DNA from 2 places in the Blautia sp. 210820-DFI.6.14 genome. Region 2 is predicted to be linked to the other one. Evidence: riboswitches for the same ligand, from Rfam matches in the RefSeq annotation. Region 2 holds a riboswitch; the other holds the start of a gene.
What was found. A riboswitch is a leader RNA that binds a small molecule or an ion and turns the genes downstream of it on or off. The one in region 2 is predicted to bind cyclic di-GMP.
Positions count from the first base shown of each region.

Region 1: linked by a shared signal. The riboswitch ahead of LI112_RS14870 (response regulator) and the one ahead of LI112_RS02150 (ABC transporter substrate-binding protein) in region 2 are both predicted to bind cyclic di-GMP.

Region 1 is NZ_JAJCKS010000027.1:30,261-36,071, reverse strand. Features, by position in the region: gene LI112_RS14890 (hypothetical protein) at 1-10, shown strand, start outside; gene LI112_RS14885 (transposase) at 231-710, shown strand; gene LI112_RS14880 (helix-turn-helix domain-containing protein) at 961-1,116, shown strand; gene LI112_RS14875 (Fic family protein) at 1,373-2,509, shown strand; cyclic di-GMP riboswitch class I at 3,006-3,066, shown strand; gene LI112_RS14870 (response regulator) at 3,187-5,811, shown strand, end outside.
Region 2 is NZ_JAJCKS010000001.1:486,728-492,538, forward strand. Features, by position in the region: gene LI112_RS02145 (ATP-binding protein) at 1-1,643, opposite strand, end outside; gene LI112_RS02150 (ABC transporter substrate-binding protein) at 1,790-3,634, opposite strand; cyclic di-GMP riboswitch class I at 3,734-3,809, opposite strand; gene LI112_RS02155 (hypothetical protein) at 5,041-5,706, opposite strand.

The sequences.
Region 1 (5,811 bases), on a different contig from region 2:
GGATATGTAAGCAGCGACCGCACCGATTATAATACCCTGATCCCGGTCCTTGAAAAACATAAGAATGCTTTCGGGCGTATTCTGGAAGAAGTAACTGCAGACAGCGGGTACTGCAGTGAAAAAATCTGCTTTATTTAAAACAGAATGAAATATCCAGTTATATAAAGCTGCAGGATCACGAGAAGCGAAAAACACGCGCTTATTCAGAAGATATCAGTAAATATTACAACATGAGGACAGGGATCTTTGAAGATGAACAGTTCTATATCTGCCATGACGGACGTGAACTGCGGCATCTCAGGACAGAGACCAAAGAGCAGGATGGATATACACAGATCTTTGAGGTATATGGCTGCGCAGACTGCAGCGGATGTGAACACAAAGCCCGCTGTCTGTATAAGTATGATGCGGAGAAAGATGCCGAAAAGAACAAAGTCATGAAGATCAATGAACAATGGGAGGAACTGAAAGAAAGATCCCATGCCAATATCCAGAGCGAACGGGGAATCCTGAAACGCCAGACACGTTCCATTCAGACGGAAGGACATTTTGGAGATATCAAGGAAAATGAGAACTTCCGGCGTTTTAATTACCGCTCATCAGATAAGGTATATAAAGAATTCATGCTGTATGCCATTGGAAGAAATATAAATAAATATCATCGTTTTTTATACGAAAAACTGAGAAAATTTGAGGGAAAAACTGCCTAGAAAAAAATGCGGCCGTAAAAATCCAAACAAGGATTTTTTACGGCCAAAAATAGAAAGTATTTATCAAAGTAAAAATATCCTGAACAAGTTGCAGAGCCAGAATGCTCTGTAACTGTCAGGATATTTTTGTTTGGTATTGTCAGCTCTAAAAAACGTTATTTACCGACAGCCACATTGTAAATGGCGGTTTCTTGTTAAAAACTCGAAAATCGTTATAATGAGTTTACCAAATAATAAGGAGGACTCAAAAATGAATTTAGGAGAAAAAATCAAAGAATGCAGAAAGCAGGCAGGTTTTTCACAGGAGCAGCTTGCTGAAAGACTAAATGTATCAGGACGAGCAATTACAAAATGGGAAACTAATAAAGGTATAGCTTGTGCCGGTTCGATTGGAACCATGCAATGATTATGGGTAAAGAGTTTGCTGGAAAAGTAACTCCCAGGCGGGTATGGGATAGCATTACACTTTGGACATTTCAATCTAAATTTCTGAATAAGGAACGTAAATTGATGACCATGCTCAGTTGCCCGAAATGCGGGATACTCAAGCAGGGTGTTCCCGATGATATAGACAAATATGCGGATGAAATTTTAGATAAAATGTGACTTAAATGCTATAAGCATAGAAACACAGATATTCAAGCATTTGCTTTAGGGCTTCGATGGGAAGACACACATTTTGTACAAGGCTTTGTGAAAGAGAAACGAACTTGAAAATAATCCAGTCGATCATGGGGCATAAGGATATTCAGACCACTATGGATATCTATGCAGAAGCGACAGAGGAGAAAAAACAGGAAACATTTGAAGGCAAAATCACAATGAAAGAAGCACAGAGCCTTATTGATAGTTGCTATGAAGAAAGACCAGTGCATTTGTCTGATGATGAGCGTACCGAAGAAGCAGATAAGGTTTCGTCCCGTATTGTTGAAATTCTTTCTGAAACAGCGTTCTCATTTTCTCCGAATGAGTATATTGCTATCCACCGTAAACTATTTCAGGGGATTTATAAACACGCCGGAAAGATTCGAGATTACAACATTACAAAGAAAGAATGGGTTCTTGATGGGGCAACTGTTATGTACGGTAGTGCATCCGAATTGAGAGCCACACTTGAATATGTTTTTTCGCAGGAGAAGGATTTTAGTTATAAAGGACTGTCAATGGACGAGATTATCCATCATCTGGCGGTATTCATTTCAAGGCTATGGCAAATCCATATCTTCGGGGAAGGCAATACGAGAACAACGGCGGTGTTCTTCATCAAATATCTAAGGACACTTGGATTTTCTGCAACCAATGATATTTTTGCGGAAAATGCGTGGTATTTCCGAAATGCACTTGTCCGTGCAAACTATACGAACCTGCAAAAAGGTATTCACGAAACAACAGAGTATCTGGAAGCGTTTCTCAGAAATCTACTTTTGAACGAGAAAAATGAGCTTCATAATCGAAATCTTCATATAAGTGGACTTTTGAATGAAGAAAAAGTGGACATTGGAGATAGAAAAGTGGATATTGAGAATGAAAAAGTGGACATTCAAGACAAAAAAGTGGATATTGAAAGTGTACTTTCCCAAAAAGGTAGTGACTTCTCAGTAAAAACGACGGTTCATATCCATAGACTCTTTGAAAAGTTTGGCTTTGATGAGGTGTTTGGAAGAAGTGCAGTTATGGAGATTCTTGAGCTGAAAGGTTCAGGTGCTTCAAAACTTCTTTCCAATTTGGTACAGGCAGATATTATTGAACCAGTATCTGGTTATGGAAAAGGAAAATATAAATTTAAGAATTATCCGTGATTGCAATGATGAGCAGCTTTTGCAAGGGTATTATTCATGAAGAATGTACTGGGTTTATGGACCAGACCAGAAAGATATTACAATTATCGGACTGGAACCACATCCGGGAGATAAGAAAAATAGCGCATACGACCGAATTTCACTGTCGGATTTGTAGAATAAAACTGAATATGGAACTAAAACACGAGCAGTTAGTCTAGGAAAAATAGGTTAGCTGCTTTTTTTATGCAAAAAGGAGATGCCGTGTATGGGATATGCACGTAAAGATGTAGAGAAGACAAAGAAAATAGCAAAGAAGAATTGAATGTAAAACTCCGTACTGGTCTTGTAGAAAACTATGATGCAGTGTATGTGGAAAGAAAAAACCAGAATTGTCTTTGGCTGAAAGGATTTATCAGAGAAATGTCAAAAATTCAAATAAAAAAATATAGATTTTTTATCCGACATTATTGACGCATAAATAACTTTATGATATTTTATTTTTGGAAAAATGTAAATTATTTAAAGGCAAACCTGCTGAAAGGTAGGGACGCAAAGCGAGAAGGGGCACTGACATATTTTGGCAGGTGTCTTTTTTGTATGCAAAAATGAGTACGAAAACTGGCAGGGACAGGTTCTCTGTATACAAATAAAAGTAGGATGAAGAAGGCATAAGACGAAGAGAGGATTTTTACAAAATGGGAAATTATGAAGACAAAATATATTTTTTAGGTGATAATGAACCGGGACAGACACAGACCATGTCACAGGCCGTACAGAAAACACTGGAAAATAATGGCGGGGTAGGTATAATGACAGGATCTTATGACCAAAACCTGTCTATTTTGTCTGTGGATAATCTGCTGTTGCATAGTACAGGATATACATTCGATACTTTCATGGAACAGACAAAAGGCTCATTGAGAAACTTCTTTTATGACGAGGAAGATATACTGGAGCGAGACCGTTTTTTGCAGCTTCACGGAACAGGGGAAGCACAGATCCTTGCAGCAGACGGTACAGTGAATAATGTACGGCTTTGTAAAGAGGATGCGACAGATGAGGCGGGCAGACAGATCTGGGTTATGTCCGTACAGGTCAACTGGGATCATGTAAATCTGGCACTGCTCAATGAGGCTATCTATTCCGGCTTCTGGTATTTTGACTGTGACGAAAACAGTGAGATTGTGAATGCAAACTGGAGTCATGAATTCCGAAAAATGCTTGGCTATCATGACACTCTGGACTTTCCGAATAAACTGGAATCCTGGTCAGATCTTCTGCATCCACAGGATAAAGAAAGAGTAATGGTGCAGCTTCAGGCGGCAATTAAGGATAAGACGAACCAGATAAAATACCAGGTAGAGTATCGTATGAGAATGAAGGATAATCAATACCAGTGGTTTCGGGCATCGGCAGAAGTAATACGCCGTCTGGATGGTTCTGCCAGCAGGATTGCCGGGATTTTTATTAACATTGATGGGGAGAAAAAAGAAATCATGCAGGCACAAAAATCTGCTGCTTTCCACCGGGCTTTTACGAAAGCAGATTTGTGCGAGTATTATGTAAATCTGGAATCGAATACTTTTGATACCTTTAAGGTTGAACCGTCCCTGATGACCGTCTTTGAACAGAGTTATACGTGGGATGAATTGATTCGGCATTTTGTGGATTCCTATGTTGTGGAGACAGATAAGAAGGCGGTATCCTCTTTTTACGACCGTGGTTATATTGCACAAAGGCTGAAGGGTCTGGAAACCGAATTGGCTTTAGAGTGCCGTATCACTCTGAATGGAGAAGAACGATGGGTCCGCAATGTGATCATACGAGGCGAAATAGAGGATTCAGAATATGCCATGATCTTTCTGCGGGATGTCACGGAGGCAAAGGTAGAGAGCGCACGGCATCTACAGATGGCAGCGGACAATGCTTCCATGGAGCTGCTGATCCAGAGTATTGTGCGGCTGGTTGACCGTTTTGTTGTTTGTGATCTGGAAAATGACAGATATGAATTCTATAACCTGAATGGTCAGATGATATATAAACCTCTGGGATTCTATCATGATTTCCAGATGCAGGTTCTTGAAAAGTATAAGACACTGGAACCATTGGATGCTCTGGATATCCTGACAGCACCGGAAAATATCCGGAAGAATCTGAAAAGTGAAAATGATATTTATAAGTTTGAGTATTGCAGCCTGGATGAAAAGACTTATAAAATCGCTTCTTATATTCCCTTGGAATGGAAGAATGGAAAGCTGGAAAAGGTATTGCTGGCATCCATGGATGTGACACAGGAGAAGAAAGCAGAGATTGAATCCCGTGAGGCACTGAAAGAGGCTTACTGGTCCGCAGAAAATGCAAATCGTGCGAAAACAGAATTCCTTTCCAATATGTCCCATGATATCCGGACACCGATGAATGCCATTGTCGGTCTGACGGCAATCGCAGGAGCAAATATTGAGAGTCAGGACAGAGTCATTGAATGTCTCAGCAAGATTACAGAATCAAGCCGACACCTGTTGGGGCTGATCAATGAAGTGCTGGATATGGCACGTATTGAAAGTGGAAAAATGACGCTGGCACAGGAGGATTTCAATCTGCCGGATTTGGTGGATAATCTCATTACACTAACAAAACCGGTGCTTGATGAACATAAACACAATTTTGATATACGCATTAATCACATTGAACATGAGGATGTCTGTGGTGACAGCCTGAGGATCCAGCAGGTGTTTGTGAATCTGATGAGTAATGCAATCAAGTATACACCGGATGGTGGGAATATTACTTTTTCCATAGAGGAAAAGCCAAATGGATTTTCGGAACTTGGATGCTATGAATTTACGATTGAGGATAATGGGATCGGTATGTCACCGGAATTTCAGAAAATCATGTTTGATCCTTTCAGCCGTGCAGATGACCACCGGACAACTAAGGTTCAGGGAACTGGTCTGGGAATGGCAATCAGCAGAAATATTGTGAACCTGATGAATGGCAATATTAAAGTGGACAGCACCTTACACAAGGGAACTAAAATTACAGTAACCATTTATCTGGAGCTTCAGGAAAAAGAAAAAGAACAGGACAGAAATCTGATGAATCTGCCTGTTCTGGTTGTGGATGATGATAAGACATGCTGTGAAAGTACAGTTGCTACACTGAAAGAAATCGGTATTACAGGTGAATGGGTTCTCTCTGGCAGAGAAGCTGTTGAGCGCTGCTATGCACGTCATGAGCTAAAAAATGATTACTTTGCTGTCATCCTGGACTGGAAGATGCCGGACATGGATGGCATAGAAACAGCCAGACAGATCCGGAAA
Region 2 (5,811 bases):
AAACAGCTTCCCTGTCCCAATTCACTCTCCACATCAATGGTACCTCCCATTGCCTCAACCAGATTCTTAGTAATCGCCATTCCAAGTCCGGTTCCCTGTATTTTATTTGTAAGGGAACTTTCCGCACGGGTAAACGCATCAAAAATTGTATCCTTGAAATCTGCCGACATTCCCATACCATTATCGCTAACTAAGATACGGTACTTTGCATAGACAGATGACTTTGTCTCACATTCTTCTACAAAGAACTGAATTTTCCCACCTTCCTGGGTATACTTCACTGCATTGGAAAGCAGGTTGCTGAAAATCTGCATCAGGTGAACCTGATCACCATTCACCCACTCATGCTGAATATTTTCTTTTATGATTGTAAGGGTCTGCTGCTTTTCATATATTTGAGTATGAAATATAGTGTCAAGTTCCTGTACAAGATCCAGAATAGAAAAGTCAGAATATTTGAAGACTGTTTTTCCTGCCTCAATCTTACTCATATCCAGAACATCATTAATAATTCCTAGCAGATGCTGTGATGAACTATCTATTTTATCTGCATACTCTATAACTTTTGCTTTATTACCTGCATCATGTCTGATCAAAGACGTGATACCAATGATTGCATTCATAGGTGTGCGAATATCATGTGACATATTAGACAGGAAATCCGTTTTCGCCTTATTTGCATTTTCAGCTGTCTGTAAAGCCTCTGTTGCAACGTTCTTTGCCTTTTTCAGTTTTTGATTGACTACTTCCATTTCCTTCATTGTTTGTAAATGAAGTTCATTCTTTCTTTTTTCATATTCTGCTTTTTGATCTGCAAGACTAAGTCTGGAAATACTGTAGAATAATCCAGCAAAAAGTAAAAGTATAAAACCTGCCATGAGTATTGTTGTAAACAGCACCGTTTTCTGGTAATCCATCAGCACATTGTCAACAACTCCCTTTGCCACAATGCATACCAAAATGGTGTTGTTGCTTTCTATCGGGCAATACCCCAGATAATAGGGGTTCTGTTTTCCCAAAAGGGCAACTCCGGATTCTCTGTTATCAAACTTCTTTTTGAACCAATCAGCCTCTTCTTCTGTAATGGCCTGTTCCCCTTTTAAATGTTTTAACAAAGAATAATTACGCTGGTATTTATCTCCACTCTGGTTCGTATACGTAATATTTCCGTCATTATCCAGCATGAACAAATATGCTTTCCCGTCATAACCTTTCAGTTTTAACATGGAATCCAGTTTCGAATGATCATACACAGTTCCAATTGCCGTATAAGTTTCCCCATTGATCGTATATTCCTGACATGGAATTGCAACCAGATAACCGTCTTTTTTCTTCTGATCATAATCAAGACGCACCAGTTTTCCAATATTGTATCCATTCTTTAAGTCCAGCAGAAGTTTACTTGGCATATCAATCCGCATTTTTGTTCCACGTGCTGATATTGCCTGACCATTCTCCTGAATGAATATAAGGGTACTTTCCGATTCTTTTTCCCATGCTTCAAAGAAACTTTTGTTCACATCCGTTTCAAGAGACAGCTCCCTCTCATGAAGTAAAAATTCCTCAACCAACTGCAGCTGGCTGTAGTATCCACTCACCTGAAGATCATAGGTCTGCTGTATCTGTTCAACAACAGCTCCCATACTGCTTTTTCCATTTTCGCTGATATACTTCTTAGACTTACTTATCAGATACTTGATACAACCTAAGCTTAAAAGAATCATAAGTAGTATAAGCAACAGCCTTGTTATTTTTTTTCTTTTATTTACCGTTTGTTCTATCTCCACTTTTACTGTTCAACCTCTATATAGTCTTCCGGTGCTGACGGCTGCTGTCCTTTTGACATTGCTTCAATCCATGCACTTGATAATGTTGTCTCTTTAAGCTGCTCAATCTCACATTTCGGATTTATTTTTTTCAATACAGACATTGTGGTGTCTGTAAGAAGAATAGAGTATTCCTTTTCTTTGTCTATTTTCTTATCATTAACTGTCAAGTCCTTTAACGAACATCCACTTTCCTCTTGATTGACAATCATTTTCATACCGGATGCAATTGGTAATTCGTATTTATTGGTTACGTAAAAATTCTCATCCGCATCGGCGAGATAATTTTTCACGAGTTCACAAACCTGTTTACCATTGATTTTTGCAACATATAATGCTGTATCTGAACTCTTCGCTGTCATCATGCCAACCCGGCTGCTGGTGCATTCTCCTTTGTACATAGAGGAAGTGAAATAATAATATGGCGCCAGAGCCAGCTGTGCATCATTTTCTTCTCTGATCGTAGTTAAAATGGAAGATGCTGCATCACGGCCATTTCTATCGTTCAGTGAAATGGAATATTCATTTTCAAAATTCACCGTTGCTTTTTCTTCTGGATCTTTACGATTCATTACACTACGAAAAGTATCATAAGCCTGTGTTTCATCCATTTCCCCTGACAGTAATCCGTGAACAGCCTCAAGACTTGCATCAAATGATTTTTGAGCGGAATATCGGATATAAACAGCATTATTATTAATTTCCTCTTCCAGTCCAGGCACATCCTGCATCATGGTTGGAACATCTGTATTCAATGAAATAACACCGCTTCCATCCGCAATCAGCTTTTGCCCCTCTTCTGAAATCATACAATCCAGCACATCCAGTGCAGTATCCAGTTTCTCCCGGTCTTTTTCCAGGTTTTTGTTAAATGCAATGTTTAAGGACGGAGTCATGTACACATAGGATTCATCCGATGTCTGTGAAAAGTAAGGAATACGGATCAGATCTGCATCCATCTGTTTCTGCAGCTGCTGCATAACCGTCGGATGTCCATGAAACATTGCTGATTTTCCCTCGACAAACATCTGGATTCCTGTATCGACGTCAATATTGATATCTTCTTTACCAAAGTGCGAGTCTTTCAGAAACTGGCTGGTTTCTGAAAAAATACGTTTCCATAATGCATCATCAAACTTTACTTCATCCGATGCAGTCTCTGCACCGTTTCGCCATTCAATACCATCCAGGCTTGTGAACTCACCGATTGCCGCCGCCTGGATGATCTCATTATTAGACCAGTCTTCACCAAGATCCATGGAGTACGGTTTTATGCCATTATCATAAAACTGCTGACATGCCTGTACATATTCCTCATAATTTTCCGGAATCTTAATTCCATACTGATCAAACAGTGTTTTGTTGGCAATGATCGTCTGCGGAATACCACAGATTGGCAGCCACTGGATTTCATCCTCCGCATTCTTATAATATTGCAGCGCATAAGAATAATACTTGGAAACAACATCATAAGAAGCAAAATCCATAAGATAAGGCTGTAAGTCCTGTGCATCTGTTCCGGAGAATCGACGTACTGTTATGATATCCGGTAATTCATCATGTTCTTTAAAATAACTGTATAAATCGGTATCATTGTTACCAATAATAAATTCAATATCCTGATCAGAAAACTGTTCATGGATATAGGGTGCAATATTTTTCATCAAACGATTTTCCCACAGATAAACGGTAAGATGATCATCATTTTTAGATACTTCTTTCTTTGACTGTCCACATCCAGACAAGACAGCAGATGCTACAAGTACACCTGACACCACTGCTGTCAGACAACGTTTTGCCTTTTTCATACTTTTATTTTCCTCATTCTTTCCTGATAAAATCATTATTGTTACATCTGCGAAATAACACCGTAAAAAAGCACCGTCAGACAGACAGTGCACCTCATTTCATGCAACTGGCTGCCATTTTACAGGCCCTGTAGCTTTGCGTCCCAGACTTTCATCTGGTTTTCCGATTTCCTTATTATAGATATAACTTTTAAACTTATGCAAAAAAACTGATTTTATTATACTTTAACGTTCTACTATGCACAAGAAAAAAAATTACCGTTTTAACGTTCAAAAACAAAAAAAGAACAGCCGATACATATACTCGAACTGTTCTCCTACTTCCGAAGTCCACGCAGCATTGACATTACTGTTTCCTGCTCATTTGTACTCAGATCGTTCCATATCCCTAGAACTTCTTTCTGTTTTTCTGTCAGATTCTCTGAATTACCTTCCTGAAAAAACTGCGATAATGTCACGCTTTTCACATAAAGATGTTATTTTATCCGCAATAGGAAGTATACGGATAAAAAAAATATAAAGATACTTTCGTTTCCGCAAAAGTCATTTTCGTTTATATCGTTTTTATAATATCATAGGTTGTTTCATTTGTCACATAAAATTTTGAAGCACAAATCAGCTCCTCTCTCCGGCCTATCTTTTCCGATTTATTTAACTTTTTCAGGCAACAGAAAAACCCGTAGAACCGAAGTTCTACGGGTATCTTACGTTTGGACACAACGTTATCTTACGATAACAAATCTATATTCAGATTGTATTACTCGATGATTGTAGCAACACGTCCTGATCCTACAGTACGTCCACCTTCACGATACTTTAATCCCGTTTTACCTCATATTTTTTATGGTTTTCTCTCCAAAATACAGTGAAAAACGGCTGAATTGCACCACCTATTTTGATTTGCCTGATTTCTTGGCACCGTTTTGGCACCGGAGAATACTCAAACCGATTTTCTTCTGTAGATACTAGATACTTCTCTACCAACTTTATATTGCACCGGTAATTTTTAACTGTTATAATCGAAACATGGGTGCTACCATAACGGTAGGCGGTTAGTCCTTCTCCAGAGGGACTGTGACCCTCTGATTACATAGAAACCTGTAAAGGAATCCATTGGAAAGGAGGGCTAAGCCAATGAGTATTATTGACTTCATAGCAGTAGTGAGCTTCGGCTTAACCTGCTTTAGTATCGGATATACATTAGGCAAAGATAATCATAAACCACAAAAATAACCGCCCTGGTCTGGTAAACTAAGCGGTTATCTTTGATGATATTCTAAATAGTAAAACGGACTAACCGTCTATCGGTAGCACTCTTTTTCTATAATCATATTAGCACGCATCTGTGGAAATGTCAAAAATTTTCTTCTTTCTCAACTATATCTATTTCCATACATTTTTACAACCTATTTCAAGTGTTCCTCAAAAATTAATTCGAGTTCCTTATTCCCTCTCAAGAATTCATACTCTTTCTTATTTTCAATTTCTGAATACAATTCACGAACAAAATTTTTTCCAACTCCCGAAAAGGCTTTTCCCTGTGCAGTATCTTCATACCTGTAATACAAAGGGGATTGTGTCATATTCCAAGGCTTCTGTGATTCACTTAATAATTGCTTAATTAACTGAACACATTTTTCTACATCTTTTCGATATCCAGCAATCAGCAGATATGGCACTGTGTTGCCGTAATTCCATAGTCCAAACAACGATATCATGTGATCTGTAATCTCAGCAATTCTCTCTGCTTTATCATGATTTCCTGTTTCTTCTTCCATTTCAATTAACTTATACAAGTAGCTTTGAATATTGACAACTGCCTGTAGCAGTTTCCCTTCCAGGAATAACGCAGCAGTGTCTGTTCCTTCCTGATGTGCTAATACACTTGTTTTCATAATCGTTGCATCAATTACAGTATCAGGAATTTTTTTCAAAAGGGCATTTGCTTCTTCATATTTCTCCATTTGGACATATTTTGTTGCAAGTATAAAAACACTTGAATTTCTCACTCTTTCATCCTGACTGTCTGCTGTTCGTTCCAGCCACTCAATAATAGCTGTATTATATTCCATTCGTTCTTCGCCATTAAGATCTGACAAAGTCAAAGATCCGTTCAGAACGGTTGCGATCGTATATATTAATAAGTCGCAATGAGGATACTCCTGTATTTTACGAGA